Linked DNA regions of Roseobacter denitrificans OCh 114. The protein of the gene in region 1 binds, or shares a complex with, the protein of each later gene. Links are inferred from orthologs where the notes say so. Each region holds a gene or a part of one and is shown on either strand. Other genes may lie near its edges.

Region 1 (7,676 bases):
ATGTCTGCGACTTACCGCGCCTTTCCTGCAACCGGATTACTGGCGCAGGACAGTCAAAAAGGAATGTGAGCGATGGACTTGCGCACGAAGGTTTCGACCGCGTTGAAACAGGCGATGAAAGACAAGGCAGCGGATCGTCTGTCGACGCTGCGCCTTATCAACGCGGCAATCAAGGACAAGGATATTGCCGCGCGCGCTGTCGGCAATGACGAGGGCGTGGGCGATGCAGAAGTTCTCGCGATCCTTGGGAAAATGTCAAAACAGCGTCTCGAAAGCGCGCGCGCCTACGAAGAGGGCGGGCGCCTTGACCTCGCAGAGCGGGAACGTCAGGAAGTCACGGTTATCGAGGAATTCTTGCCGCAACAGCTGTCCGACGAAGAGGCTGCCGCGGCTGTGGATGCGGCGATTGCCGAGATAGGAGCCGAAAGTATCCGTGACATGGGCAAGGTCATGGGCGCGCTCAAGGCCAAGTACACTGGCCAGATGGATTTCGGGAAGATTGGCCCGACTGTCAAAGAGCGTTTGAGCTGATCAGCTTTTTATCCGAGATGGTCGAACCCCCACGATCTGCTTTGCGCGGCGCAGCAGCTTTTTACAGGGTAACGGCTTGATCTGTGCGTGTACAGGTTTCGGGCTGGACTCTGGATCCCACCGCCCCAGACGCAGCCGCAACAGTGTGTATTCGTCGTAGGAATACATAAACACCCCCTCGCTTTTTCACCTTGGTCGCACAAGCCTGCTGACAGCACGCTGTCAGCAGCGGATGATAAGGTGTCAGCAACGAAGAGAAGGGTGCACCATGGCCAGATCTGATCGCCTGTTCGAAATTATCCAGCTGTTGCGGGCAGCGCCGCGCCCCATGACGGCGGACGTGCTGGCCGACTGTCTGGAAGTGTCCAAGCGGACGGTTTACCGTGACATAGCGACCTTGCAAGCGCGCCAGACGCCCATCGATGGCGCCCCCGGTATCGGGTACATGATGCGCGCAGGCTATGATTTGCCGCCACTGAATTTTGATGCGGAGGAAATAGATGCGCTGCGGGTGGGGCTGGCGATGCTCGTGCGTACCGGGGACAGTGGGCTTGAGGCTGCGGCCGGGAGCATTCGCCAGAAGGTTGATGCGCTTCATGGTCCTGCGGACTGGCTGCAGGTCTCCCCATGGGGTGCACCGCGCGATGATCCGGCGAAAGGCTGCGTGTCGATCGCGTCGCTGCGATCGGCCATTCGTGATGCGACGAAGCTAAAGATCACCTATCGCAGCGCAGATGGCACGGAATCGCTCCGGGTCATTCGCCCGCTGGCGCTGATCTATCATCTGGAATGCGTGATGGTGGCGGGGTGGTGTGAACTGCGAACAGGGTTCCGGCATTTCCGGACGGACCGGATTTATGCATGCGTTGTTCTTGAGGATCGCTTTGCGGAACAATCCGTTTTGCTGCGCCAGCTTTGGGGCGAGGAAAACCAGTGGGGCACGCCTGACGTGTCTGACGAAGTATCGCACCCAACCCGCGCGCCTTAACACGTTGAAGTAATTCAGTTTCGACAGGACCCGTGGATCATACCTTCCACATGTTTCTTTAGCGGCGCCATGCGCGTTGCAGCTCATCATAGAGTGCGACGCGTTCCTCTTCGCTGAGAAAAGCGCCGATTTCCACCTCGCGCCCCATGCCTTTGAGGGTCACGTAATGCGGGATCGGTCCGTCCTTTTCGTATTTGGTGATGGTGGTCCAATAGCGGTTGCAGTCCCATTCCCGCGTGGCACCTGTGGGCTCTGTGCGGATCAGGCGCGCCTCTTCGTCGTTGAGGGTCAGAACCTCGACGATGTTACGGGCTTTGCGGTTGCGTTGCAGGGCATGATAGATGCCCCAGACAGCCAGTAAAACAAAGGGGAGCAGGCCCCATAACACCGGGGAGCCGAGCATCGTCACCACGGGAATCAGGATCATCGCGAAAGTGGCCAGCACAAAGGCGGCCATGCCTTGTGGGGGCAGAGAGTTATGAGGCCACAGACGCAGGGTCTGGGGGGTCTCACCGGGCTGTGAAATCCATTGATAGGGCATGGTCGGTCGTTGATCTGGTTGCGGCTACATGGACGTTTACCGCAGGGTCAGGGCGGGGTGCAATGCGGCACGCGGACCACAGGCGCACGACGTGGTTTTTTGCCGATTTTGCAGGCACCGCGCAGCGCCGTCAGGTGGGCAAAACGCTCTGTCGGTATGACGTCGGTATCACGTCGGTATTGCGTCGGTGCTTGCGCAAAACCGGTTGTGGGCTTTCAGCGGCCCGCCTCGGATGATCCCGAACGCGAAAAAGCCCCGACGGTGCGGGGCTTTTCCTGAGTGTTTCAGACGCGCGCCTTAGTGGCTGTGCTGCTTGTCCCAGTCTTCCTGCTTTGGAAGCTGCTCGAACGTGTGCTCGGGCGGTGGGGAGGGCAGGGTCCATTCCAGCGTGTCGGCGTATTCGTTCCATGGGTTCGCCTCGGTGCATTTCTTGCCGTAGCGCAGGGCATAGGCCATGACGCCAAAGAAGAAAAGGAAGGAGGCAAAGGACAGGAACGCGCCCCAGCTTGACCACAGGTTCCAGTAGGCGAAAGCCTCAGGATAGTCGATGTAGCGACGTGGCATGCCCTGACGGCCCAGGAAGTGCTGCGGGAAGAAGGTCAGGTTTGCCCCGATGAACATCGTCCAGAAGTGCAGCTTGCCGGCCCATTCGGGATACATCTTGCCCGTCATCTTGGGGAAGTAGAAGTAGATCCCGGCGAAGATGGCAAAGACGGCCCCGAGCGACATCACATAGTGGAAGTGCGCCACAACGTAATAGGTGTCATGATAGTAGCGGTCCACGGCGGCCTGCGACAGCACGATGCCGGTCACACCGCCCACGGTGAAGAGGAAGAGGAAACCAAAGGCCCAGAGCATGGGCGTTTTGAATTCCACCGATCCGCCCCACATGGTCGCGATCCAGCTGAAGACCTTGACCCCTGTGGGCACCGCGATGACCATCGTGGCCAGCATGAAATAGGCCTGCTGGTTGAGCGACATGCCCACGGTGTACATGTGGTGCGCCCAGACGACGAAGCCCAAAGCACCGATGGCGATGATCGCCCAGACCATCGGCAGGTAGCCGAAGATCGGTTTGCGCGCGAAGGTCGCGATCACATGGGAGATGATGCCAAAGCCGGGCAGAATGATGATGTAGACCTCCGGGTGGCCAAAGAACCACAGGATGTGCTGGTAGAGCACGGGGTCGCCCCCGCCTGCGGGATCAAAGAAGGTAAAGCCGAAGTTACGGTCCATCAGCAACATGGTGATCGCGCCCGCCAGAACCGGCAGGGACAGCAGGATCAACCAGCTTGTGACAAAGATCGACCATGAGAACAGCGGCACCTTGAACAGGGTCATGCCGGGGGCACGCATGTTCAGGAAAGTCGTGATCATGTTGATCGCGCCAAGGATCGAAGAGGCTCCCGAGACGTGAACCGCGAAGATCGCGAGGTCCATCGAATAGCCGCCCTCATTCGTGGAGAGCGGTGGGTAGAGCACCCAGCCCACGCCAGAACCCGACTGGTCATTGCCACCCGGTGCAAGGACGGAACAGATCGCCAAGGCGGTGCCCGCAACATACATCCAGAAGCTGAGGTTGTTCATCCGCGGGAAGGCCATATCCGGCGCGCCGATCTGCAACGGCATGAAATAGTTGCCAAATCCGCCGAAAAGCGCCGGAATGACAACAAAGAACATCATTAGGATACCGTGACCGGTGATCAAAACATTCCAAAGGTGTCCGTTGGGTGTACAGAGCGCATCGCTGGCGAACATCCGTGCGCCTTCCATACACATGTACTGAACGCCCGGCTCCATCAGCTCGAGGCGCATGTAGACGGTAAAGGCAACTGATACGAATCCGACGAACGCGGATGTGATCAGATAGAGAATACCGATATCTTTGTGGTTTGTGGACATGAACCAGCGGGTGAAAAACCCGCGCTCATCTTGATGGTCGTGCCCGTGAATGGCTGCGTCTGCCATGCGGTGCCTCCTGATTGTGTGTTGCTCCAGGCCGGGGTTCCCGTTCCGACCGTAGATTCACAACGGTTTTAGAGTGTGTTGTGCCAAGGAGCAATGATCCTAATGCCGCACGTGTAAGATAAAATGAAAATTTCTCTGTCTGCGGAAACGGGTGCCGACGACATCATTCGCATTTGTCTCAATACCGGCGGTTAAATCTGTGGATGCGTCACGAGTGGAGGCGGGGTTTAACCCGCTATTTACCGGCGCGGTGTCATTGTTAACGCAGCGTTTGGCAAGGCGGGGATGATAGAGGATGATAACCATGGCATTGGGACGGATCCCCTGGCAGTCTCAGACATCCGGCGTCATTGATGCGGACAGTCTGGAATTCTTACGCCAGGTCGCGGCCCTGGTGCCGGGTATCATCTATGTGTTCAATCACGAGACGATGAGCAACGAATATACCAACCGCTGCATCGCGGAGTTGCTTGGGTACTCGCCGGCGGACATCAAGGCGATGGGCGATGATCTGTTACCCACCATCATACATGATGATGATTTTGACCGCATCGCCGGATGATGATTTTGACCGCATCGCCGGCCATGTGGCCGAATTGCAGCACCTCGCCGATCATGAGCAGGCGGTTTGGGAATATCGCGCCATCGCGCGCGATGGACACGAGGTGTGGTTGCGTTCGATTGAAACGGTCTTCACCCGCGCGGCCGATGGGGGCGTGCTGCGCCACATCGGCGTTGCCTTTGATATTACTGCAGAGAAAAACGCCGAAGCGGTGCTGCGGCAGGCCAATGCGTCGCTGACGCAGCAGTTGGCCGATAGGGGCAATGCCGCGCAGCTATCAGGTGCGTAGTCTTGTGTGGCACGCGGCGTTTTCGGGTATGTTCATCTGCGGGCCTGGGCGCAGTTACGAATCGATCCACGGCGCCGGTTTCGGGACGCTGCCGAAGACCTTGGCGAATGCCTGCATCAGCGCGATATCGAGATCATGCATCGTCACGGGCAAACCCAGATCCACAAGGCTGGTGACCCCGTGCTCGGCAATGCCGCAGGGCACGATCCCGTTGAAATGGCTCAGATCCGGTTCGACGTTGATGGACACGCCGTGAAAGGAAATCCATTTGCGCAACCGGATGCCGATGGCGGCGATCTTGTCTTCGGCAAGGGCGCCCGTCGCGGTCTTTGGTTTGTCCGGGCGCTCTACCCAGACGCCGACGCGGCCCTGCCTGATTTCACCGGTGACGTTGAACTGTGCAAGCGTTGAAATCACCCAGCTTTCCAGCTGTTGGACAAAGAGCCGCACATCCCGCCCGCGCGCGCCCACATCCAGCAGAGTGTAAGCCACGCGCTGACCGGGCCCATGGTAGGTATATTGCCCGCCCCGTTTGGTCGGATACACAGGAAAGCGGTCCGGTTCGATCAGATCCTTTTGCCTGGCACTGGTCCCGGCGGTGTATAGCGGTGGGTGTTCCACCAGCCAGATACATTCCGCCGCGCGGCCCTGCGCAATGTCCGCCGCCCGCCTTTCCATCCAGCGTTCCGCCGCGCGAAAGTCGGTCAGCCCCTCAGAGATGATCCAATCCACCATATGCGCAGCCATAGCGCAGCAGATCGGGCGCGCAAAGGCCTGTCCGTATCTTTCGATTTCGGAAAAATGCAAAATCACTCTTCACAAGGCTGGCGCGGCAGGCTAAAGACCGCGAACCATTATCGTGCGGATGTGGCGGAATGGTAGACGCGCAGCGTTGAGGTCGCTGTGGGGTAACACCCGTGGAAGTTCGAGTCTTCTCATCCGCACCACTTCACGTTTTGGCTCAAATCTGCGCGAAACAAATTGAACGCTGATTGCTGGGGTTTTGCGCCGCAATGCCGGGTCGCGGTCGATCTGAAACAATGCCTCGGGTCCGTTTCTGTTTTGGGGTGTCGTCGGGCGCGGGCCGCGACAGCGGTAATGCGCCAGCGGCACGTGCGTCGCAAAGGCTGCTTTTCACGCAGGGCCACTTGACGCTCACATGGCGATCCAATACTACGTCAACCTGTTGAGCGGGCGTTGTGTAGTGGTAAGACCTTAGCCTTCCAAGCTAATGACGCGGGTTCGATTCCCGCCGCCCGCTCCAGAATTTCAAATCCCACCAAAATCGTGACTGGCGGCGCAGATGGTCTGACGTGGGGCGATCCGGCAAGTGTTTGCGCATCCATCTGCCGGGATGCAAAACCCACCGAAATCGCAGCGCTGTTTGATCCGGGAAATGCGATGCTTTCGCCGCGATTGGCTGCGTAAGTTTGTCTCCTGTAGGCATCGACATCTTGACGCGGCAAGCTGCGCCAGCCATCACAGAAGGCGACACCACGAAGGACAGTTTATGGCCCGGCCCACACCACCGGTTCCCGGCGCGCCCGGGCAGACAGAAGAGCGCGAGAAATCCAAGAAACTTGGGTCTCTCAAGGCGTTGTTTCCGTTTTTGCGCCCCTATCGCCCCTTGCTGTTTGCGGCGCTCTCCGCCCTTGTGGTCACGGCTGTTTTATCGCTGACCCTGCCGCTTGCCGTTCGGCGTGTGGTCGATAACTTTTACACCAAGGACGCGCAGACGCTTGATCTGTACTTCGCAGCGGCCTTGGGGATTGCCGGGCTGCTGGCCGTGGGCACGGGCCTGCGATACCTGCTTGTCACCCGGCTGGGTGAGCGCGTGGTGGCGGACATCAGAAAGGCCGTCTTTGACCGTGTGATCGGGATGAGCCCGGCCTTTTATGAAAAGATCATGACCGGCGAAGTGCTGAGCCGGATCACCACGGACACCACCTTGATCCTCTCGGTGATCAGCTCATCGGTGTCCATCGCTCTGCGCAATTTGCTGATTTTCATCGGTGGGCTGGCGTTGATGCTGTTCACTTCCGCGAAACTGACAGCGATGGTTTTGTTGATCGTGCCTGCGGTTGTGGTGCCGATCCTTGTGCTGGGGCGCAAACTGCGGGTGTTGAGTCGGGAAAACCAGGATTGGATCGCGGCGTCGTCGGGCAATGCCTCCGAAGGGTTGAGCGCGGTGCAGACGGTTCAGGCCTTTACCCATGAGCGGGCCAGCCGGGCGAAGTTTTCCGAATTTACCGAACTGTCTTATGATGCGGCACGGCGGCGCGTGAACACCCGTGCCGTCATGACCGTTATCGTGATTTTCCTTGTGTTTTCAGGCATTGTCGGCGTGCTCTGGATCGGGGCGCGGGATGTGCGCGCGGGCGATATGACGCAGGGCGCGCTTGTGCAGTTTGTCATCTATGCGGTGATGGTTGCGGGCGGTGTTGCCGCGCTCTCTGAGATCTGGGGCGAGTTGCAGCGGGCATCAGGCGCGACGGAGCGCTTGGTTGAATTGCTGCAAACCGAAGACACGGTGGTTGATCCCATCACCCCGCGGACCTTGCCGAGCCCGGTTGTCGGGCGGCTTGCCTTTGACGATGTCACATTTGCCTATCCCTCCCGACCGGATACCAAGGCGCTGGAAAATGTGTCGCTGGCGATTGAACCGGGGGAAACGGTTGCTTTCGTGGGGCCGTCCGGGGCAGGCAAAACGACAATCATCCAGATGTTGCTGCGGTTTTACGACCCCAGTTCCGGTCGCATATTGCTTGACGGGGTTGATCTGGCCGAGTTGCGCCGC
Region 2 (7,600 bases), 160 kb from region 1 along the record:
CATCGCGGATGAATACCGGGTTGAGAAAAAGTTCTTCCGGCTGTCGCTGTGGTACTTGTTCGCGCATTTCGGGGCCATCCTGCTGGAATCGGCGCTGCGCCCCTTTGGTTTGGGAGGCTGGTAAAACATGGCCATTCGCGCTGAACATGAAATCCATTCGCGCCGCAAAGGGCGCAATGTGGGCGTCGGCCTGATGCTGGCCGGATTTGTCGTGCTTGTTCTGGCAATCACCTTTGCCAAGGTCACGAGCGATGATTTTGTTGTGCCAGATGCATCGGAGGTATCTAACTGATGGCCCTGAGAGGACCCGCAAAAACCGTAGCGCAAACCGTCAGCGTCGTGATTTTCATGGGCGCGCTGGCTTGGGCGTCGGTGCCGCTTTATGACTGGTTTTGCCGGGTGACCGGTTTCGGGGGCGTGACGGGTGTGTCCGATGTCGCGCCCGAGGATATCCTCGATCAAACCATCACCATTCGGTTTGACGGGTCGCTGAACAACCATATGCCGTGGGAATTCAAACCTGTCGTGCGCGAGATGGACGTGCGCATCGGCGAATCCGGTCTGGCATTCTATGAGGCGTATAATCCGACCGACAGGCCCGTCGCCGGCTCGGCAAGCTACAATGTGACCCCCTATCAGGCCGGTGGGTTTTTCAACAAGATCCAGTGCTTCTGCTTTGAAGAGCAGGTTCTGCAACCCGGGGAGCGGGTGCAGATGCCCGTGACCTTCTATGTCGATCCGGAAATCGTGGACGACCGGGATGGCAAGCATGTCCACACGATCACGCTGTCATACACATTTTACGAAATCGACCTGCCCGAAGAATATGCCGACGCGCAGGACATCGAAGAAAATTCAGACACAAGTCTGAACTGACCAACATAAGGTAAGGGACGAAACCATGGCGCATGAAAAGAACCATGACTATCACATTTTAAACCCCTCGATCTGGCCGCTGCTTGGCTCTGTCGGGGCATTTTTCATGCTCTTTGGCGCTGTGCTGTGGATGCAGGGGCAGTTTCCGTGGATGTTCCTGATGGGCTTTGTCGCCGTGCTCTACGTGATGTTCGGGTGGTGGTCCGAGGTGGTCGCGGAAAGCAAAATGGGGGATCACACGCCGGTCGTGCGGATCGGGCTGCGGTATGGCTTCATCCTCTTCATCATGTCCGAGGTGATGTTCTTTGCCGCGTGGTTCTGGTCGTTCTTCAAACACGCCATCTACCCGATGAGCGGATATGCAGGCACCGAATATGTTCAGCCGGAAATCTACCATGTGGATGCGTTCCACCTGCCGCTGATCAACACGCTGGTCCTGCTTTTGTCGGGCTGTGCGGTCACATGGGCGCACCACGCGCTGGTGCATGAGAACAACCGCCGCGATTTGATCTGGGGTCTTGCGATCTCGATCATCCTCGGGGTTTTGTTCACCTTCCTGCAGGCCTACGAATACTCTTACCTGCTCTACAAGGGCTGGGAGTTTGGCGGCGACAAGTTCTTCTCGAACTTCTTCATGGCCACCGGCTTCCACGGGCTGCATGTCATCATCGGCACGATTTTCCTGACCGTCTGTCTGGTGCGTGCCATCAAGGGGCATTTCACCCCCGAGAAACATGTCGGCTTTGAGGCGGCGGCCTGGTACTGGCACTTTGTTGACGTGGTCTGGTTGTTCCTCTTCTTCGCCGTCTACATCTACGGGGTCAGCGTGATGCCCGGCGCGCACTAGGCGTTCCTTCAGGGTTTGAAATCAAAGCGCGCGTTTTTTCGCGCGCTTTTCTTTGGGAAAGGCAGCACCGAATGGGCCGGTTGGTGTTTCTGGTGGTTATAGGGCTGGGCGGGGCGGCAATCCTGATCAGCCTTGGCGTTTGGCAAGTGCAGCGTCTGGCGTGGAAAGAAGGCGTGATCGCTCAAATCAACAGCCGCATTGCGGCCGAACCGGTGGCGCTGCCGATGCAGTTGGACCCGACACGCGACGCCTATCTGCCCGTGCGGGTGACGGGCACGTTGCGCGCGGATTATATCAGGGTGCTTGTGTCCAAAAAGGACGTCGGTGCGGGCTACCGGATCATCCGACCACTGTTGCACCCCGACGGTGACATCCTGATCGACCTCGGCTTTGTGACGACCGAAAACGCCGCCGGTCTCAAGTTCGAGGAAGGCCCGCCGCTGAACATCGTGGGCAACCTGCAATGGCCGCAGGAAGTCGACGGATTTACCCCGGAACCTGATCTTGCGCGCAATATCTGGTTTGCCCGCGACGTTGATGCCATGGCGGCAGCGCTCGGGACGCGGCCGATCCTCGTGGTGCGCCGGGATGCGCCGCAACTCGGGGGGCCTTTGTCGCCAATGCCTGTGGACACGCGCGCGATTCCGAACGATCACTTGCAATATGCGGTAACGTGGTTTTCCCTTGCGGCAATCTGGTCCCTGATGACTTTCTTCTTTCTCCGCCGGAAATCCGGCGCAATCAAAAGCTGAACGATATGCAGTATATCTCGACCCGTGGCACGGCCCCTGTGCTGAATTTCGAAGAGGCGATGTTGAGCGGCCTTGCCCGTGACGGCGGCCTCTATGTGCCCCAGACGATCCCGCAGCTGTCGGCCGAAGCCATCAGCGCGATGGAGGGTCAGCCTTATGAGGAGATCGCCTACAGGGTGATGCGCCCCTTTGTCGGGGAGGTGTTCACGGACACGGAGTTCCGCGAGATCATCGCGCGCGCTTATGCGGTCTTTGGCCATGATGCACGCGCGCCCTTGAAACAGCTGGATCAGGGTCATTTCCTGCTGGAGCTGTTTCACGGGCCGACGCTGGCCTTCAAGGATTTTGCGATGCAGTTGATCGGTCAGATGTTCCAGACCGCATTGGGGCGCAAGAACGAACGCGTGACGATTGTGGGGGCCACATCCGGTGACACCGGCTCCGCTGCAATCGAGGCCTTCCGGGGTCTGAGCAACGTGGATGTGTTCATCATGTATCCCCATGGCCGCATTTCAGAGGTCCAGCGCCGCCAGATGACTACACCGGGCGAAAGCAATGTGCATGCGCTCGCCGTGGATGGTGATTTTGACGACTGTCAGGCGCGTCTGAAGGACATGTTCAATGATTTCGAATTCCGCGATACCGTGCGCCTTGCCGGGGTGAATTCGATCAACTGGGGCCGGGTGCTTGCGCAGGTGGTCTATTACTTTTCAGCCGCCGTTGCGCTTGGCGCGCCGCACCGCCAGATCAGCTTTACCGTGCCCACCGGAAATTTCGGGGACGTCTTTGCCGGCTATATCGCCAAGCGGATGGGCTTGCCGATTGACAAGCTGGTGGTGGCCACCAATCAGAACGATATTCTGCACCGGTGCTTGAGCGGGCAGGGCTATCACAAGGGCGAAACCGTGCCCTCGATCAGCCCGTCGATGGACATTCAGGTCAGTTCAAACTTTGAACGCGCGCTCTTTGACGCCTATGACCGTGAGGCACCCGCCATCGTCCAGCTGATGGATGAGTTGAAGGCCGGCGGCTTTGACGTCAGCCAGGGAGCGATGCAGGTCCTGCAATCGCATTATGCGTCCGGTCGCGCCTCCGAAGAGGAAACGTCGGCGACCATCACGCGCGCGCTGAAACACAGCGGAGAGTTGCTGTGCCCGCATTCTGCCATTGGCGTCAAGGTCGCCGAAGAGCAGCGCGTAATCGGCACGCCCATGGTCACGCTGGCAACCGCCCATCCGGCCAAATTCCCCGCAGCCGTCGAGGCGGCATCCGGCGTACACCCGCCCTTGCCTGCGCGCATGGCGGACCTGTATGACCGCACCGAAAGGGTGACTCGCGTGCCAAACGATCTGGCCGCCCTCAAAGACCACATAAAAGGGCACATCTGAGCGTGACATTGAACCAACACCGCCTGCCGAATGGCTTTCGCATTGTAACGGAACATATGCCGGGGCTTGCCTCTGCCTCGATCGGCGTCTGGGTCACGGCGGGGGCACGTCATGAAACGCCGCAACAAAACGGCATCGCCCATTTTCTGGAACATATGGCGTTCAAGGGTACGACGCAGCGCACAGCCTTGCAGATCGCGGAAAGCATCGAGGATGTGGGCGGCTACATCAACGCCTATACCAGCCGGGAGGTGACGGCCTATTACGCGCGGGTGTTGCAAAACGATGTCCCGCTGGCACTGGATGTGATTGCGGATATTCTGCTCAATCCCACGCTGGAAGAGGCCGAGATCGAAGTCGAGCGTGGTGTTATCCTGCAGGAAATCGGCCAGTCGCTGGACACGCCGGACGATGTGATTTTCGACTGGCTTCAGGAAGAAGCCTATCCAAACCACCCCATGGGGCGCACCATTCTGGGACCGAGCGAGCGGGTATCGCAGTTTTCAAGGAATGATCTGCAGCAGTTCATCGCTCAGCACTACGGACCCGAACAGATGATCCTGTCGGCGGCTGGCGCTGTGGATCACGATGAGATCGTGCGCCTCGCGGAGCAGCTTTTCGGCAGCATGCAGGCCAAACCGATGTTTGATGTGGATGCCGCGCAGTTTCTGGGCGGTGAGCGTCGCCAGAGCAAAGCGCTCGAGCAGGCGCATTTTGCGCTGGCCTTTGAAAGCCCCGGCTACCGGGATGATTGCATCTATACGGCGCAGATTTACGCCTCTGCACTGGGGGGCGGCATGTCGAGCCGCCTGTTTCAGGAAATCCGCGAAAACCGTGGCCTGTGCTATTCGATCTTTGCACAAGCCGGGGCCTATGCCGACACCGGTATGACGACGATCTATGCCGGAACCAGTGCCGAGCAGTTGGGTCAACTGGCGGAGATCACAATCGACGAGATAAAACGCGCCGTGGATGACATGTCTCCCGCCGAAGTGGCCCGTGCGCGCGCGCAGATGAAAGCGGGTCTGCTGATGGGGCTGGAAAGCCCCTCCAACCGCGCAGAACGGCTGGCGCGTCTGGTGCAGATCTGGGACCGGGTGCCGCCACTGGATGAAACAGTGGCGATGATCGACGCGGTGACCACCGGGGACGTGCGTGAATTTGCCCAAAGAATTGCGCAAAGTGCACCGGCGGCCCTCGCGCTTTACGGGCCGGTTGACGGCGCGCCGACGCTGGCGGCTCTGCAGGAGCGCCGTGCAGCGTGATACTTCGCGGTCGTCGCAAACTCAGGATCGAGACGGAGCGGATGACATTGCGCCCGCCGGTCCATTCGGATTTCCGCGCGTGGTCGCACCTGCGTGCGCAAAGCATGGATTACCTCACCCCGTGGGAGCCGAACTGGGCCGATGATCACCTGAGCCGCAAGGCCTTTACCAACCGCGTCTACTGGGCGCAGCGGTCGGTCACGGGGGGCTCCGCCTTGCCGCTCTTCCTGATCCGCAGGCAGGATGAGCAACTGCTGGGCGCGATCACGCTTGATAATATCCGACGTGGCCCGGCACAGGCCGGCACCTTGGGCTATTGGACGGGCGAGCCCTTTGCCCGGCAGGGATTCATGCGCGAAGCGATCACGGCGCTGGTGCATTATGCCTTTACGCGCCTTGACCTCAGCCGGATCGAAGCCGCCTGCCTGCCTGAAAACAAGGCGTCGCGCGGGCTCTTGGAAACCTCGGGGTTCAAATACGAGGGCGTTGCTCAAAGCTATCTGCAAATCGACGGCCGCTGGCGCACCCATGTGCTTTATGCGGCGCTGCGCTCTGACCGGCGGGGCAAGACCAACGTGTCGTGAACGCGACATCTGCCCGCCATTTGAGCGGATCACTGTCAAACATCGCGAATTTCTGCGCCCCACGGTCTGGAATTTCACGGCACTGTGCTAGTCTTTAGGCCTAGCGGAGGGGATATGACATGATATTGCGAAGTCTTTTTATCTTCATCTTGTCGGCCGGAATAGGGCAGGCACAAAGCCTTGAACGCACGCCGAGCCATTGTTTGGCGCTGGCCGAAGGTACACCGGGCGTCGAATACATCGTGCCCGCCAGCCTTGGCCCTGTCGATGAAGAGACGGTGCGCATCCACTATATCCACCACGCGAGCTTTCTTATCCGCAGCCACGGCGGGCTGAATATGGTTACCGATTACACAGGCTATACCGGCACGCTGCCGCTGATCCCTGATGTGGTCACCATGAACCATGCCCATTCCACGCATTGGACGGCAAACCCCGATCCCGCGATCCCCCATGTGCTGCCCGGCTGGGGCCCCTTTGGCGAAGGCATCGTGCACAACCTGGATCTCGGGGAGGTTCTGGTGCGCAATGTCTCGACAGATATACGCTCCTCCTTTGCGGGAGTGGAGCCGAAAGGCAATTCGATTTTTGTCTTTGAGCTGGCGGGGTTATGTGTTGGGCATCTGGGGCATCTGCACCATGAACCGGATGCGGAACAATATGCCGCGCTGGGGCGGGTCGATATCGTGATGGCGCCGGTGGATGGGGGCTATACGCTTGATCTTGCGACGATGACGCGCGTGTTGAAACGGCTCAGGTCCTCTGTCGTGATCCCGATGCATTGGTTTTCGCTGTTTGCGCTGGATGATTTTCTGCAAGGCATGTCCGATGAATTCCAGATCGTGGAGGTCGGTGGCCCCTCGCTGGAAATGTCACTGGACCGGCTGCCGTCACGCCCCACGGTGATGGTGCTGCGCCCTGCCTTCCTGAGCGAAAACTAGCGCGCCCTTGCATCCGGCGGCCCGGCAAGGGATCAAGGCGCATGATGCATAATTCAGCCGATTCCGCGTTTCGACAGACGCTTCTGGAGCAGTTGCCAGCCGAGGTGCTGCGCGACGCTGAATCGCGCTACCGCGAGGAGCCGCGTGGCCGGTGGCAGGGCAAGGTGGGGGTGCTCGCGGCCCCGCGTTCCACCCAAGAGGTGGCGCATCTGGTGCGGCTGGCCGCGGATGCGCGTGTGCCCATCCTCCCCTATGGCGGCGGTACGGGACTGGTGGGCGGTCAGGTCATGCCGGAGGGTCCTGCGCCGCTCATGATCTCGTTGGAGCGGATGAACAGCATTCGCGCGGTTTATCCGCAGGAAAATGTTCTGATCTGTGACGCAGGCGCGATCCTTGCGGATGTCCAGCAGGCCGCTGCAGATGCGGGGCGGCTTTTCCCGCTGTCGCTGGCAGCACAGGGCAGCGCGCGGATCGGCGGTAATCTGGCGACGAATGCCGGTGGCACCGGGGTCTTGCGCTATGGCAACGCGCGGGACTTGTGTCTGGGGCTGGAGGCTGTTCTGCCCGACGGGCAAATCTGGCACGGGCTGAAACGGTTGCGCAAGGACAACAGCGGCTATGACTTGCGGCATCTGCTGATCGGTTCCGAAGGGACGCTGGGGATCATCACGGCGGCTGCGTTGAAGCTCAGCCCGCAACCGGCCCATATGGGCACGGCGGTCCTGGTCGTGTCATCGCCACAGGCCGCATTGTCGCTGCTCGCCCTTGCGCGCGCGCAACTCGGGGAATTGGTCAGCGCCTTCGAGCTGATCAGCGGGCAGGGCCTGGCCTTTTTACGCGAAACGCTGCCCGATGTGCGCCAGCCCTTTGACACAGCCCCTGCGTGGTCTGTCCTGATCGAAGTGGGCCTTGTGCACGGGCTTGATCCGCAGAAGTCACTGGAAACA

The links.
Region 2: the proteins of ctaD (region 1) and RD1_RS09880 are in contact, whole or in part, in a solved structure (PDB 7CUB), measured with the Escherichia coli proteins. The link is inferred for Roseobacter denitrificans OCh 114 from one-to-one orthologs.

Annotation. Positions count from the first base shown.
Region 1 is NC_008209.1:1,876,979-1,884,654, forward strand. Bases 1,694-4,581 are described here. They hold ctaD (cytochrome c oxidase subunit I), read right to left. Parts: upstream 4,029-4,581; coding sequence 2,358-4,028; downstream 1,694-2,357. Other genes in these bases: RD1_RS09095 (DUF2244 domain-containing protein), read right to left, coding at 1,694-2,060; RD1_RS09105 (hypothetical protein), read left to right, coding at 4,333-4,581; RD1_RS09110 (PAS domain-containing protein), read left to right, coding at 4,559-4,581. Also shown: RD1_RS09085 (GatB/YqeY domain-containing protein), read left to right, coding at 73-531; RD1_RS09090 (helix-turn-helix transcriptional regulator), read left to right, coding at 800-1,519; more of RD1_RS09095, read right to left, coding at 1,578-1,693; more of RD1_RS09105, read left to right, coding at 4,582-4,590; more of RD1_RS09110, read left to right, coding at 4,582-4,879; lipoyl(octanoyl) transferase LipB, read right to left, coding at 4,934-5,614; RD1_RS09130 (ABC transporter transmembrane domain-containing protein), read left to right, coding at 6,390-7,676. UniProt on the Escherichia coli protein: Cytochrome bo(3) ubiquinol oxidase is the terminal enzyme in the aerobic respiratory chain of E.coli that predominates when cells are grown at high aeration.
Region 2 is NC_008209.1:2,036,485-2,044,084, forward strand. The notes cover bases 1-2,812. They hold RD1_RS09880 (cytochrome c oxidase subunit 3), read left to right. Parts: upstream 1-901; coding sequence 902-1,723; downstream 1,724-2,812. Other genes in these bases: cyoE (heme o synthase), read left to right, coding at 1-124; RD1_RS09870 (hypothetical protein), read left to right, coding at 128-292; RD1_RS09875 (cytochrome c oxidase assembly protein), read left to right, coding at 292-876; RD1_RS09885 (SURF1 family protein), read left to right, coding at 1,795-2,475; thrC (threonine synthase), read left to right, coding at 2,481-2,812. Outside these bases: more of thrC, read left to right, coding at 2,813-3,863; RD1_RS09895 (M16 family metallopeptidase), read left to right, coding at 3,866-5,128; RD1_RS09900 (GNAT family N-acetyltransferase), read left to right, coding at 5,128-5,712; RD1_RS09905 (MBL fold metallo-hydrolase), read left to right, coding at 5,832-6,653; RD1_RS09910 (FAD-binding oxidoreductase), read left to right, coding at 6,695-7,600. UniProt on the Escherichia coli protein: Cytochrome bo(3) ubiquinol terminal oxidase is the component of the aerobic respiratory chain of E.coli that predominates when cells are grown at high aeration.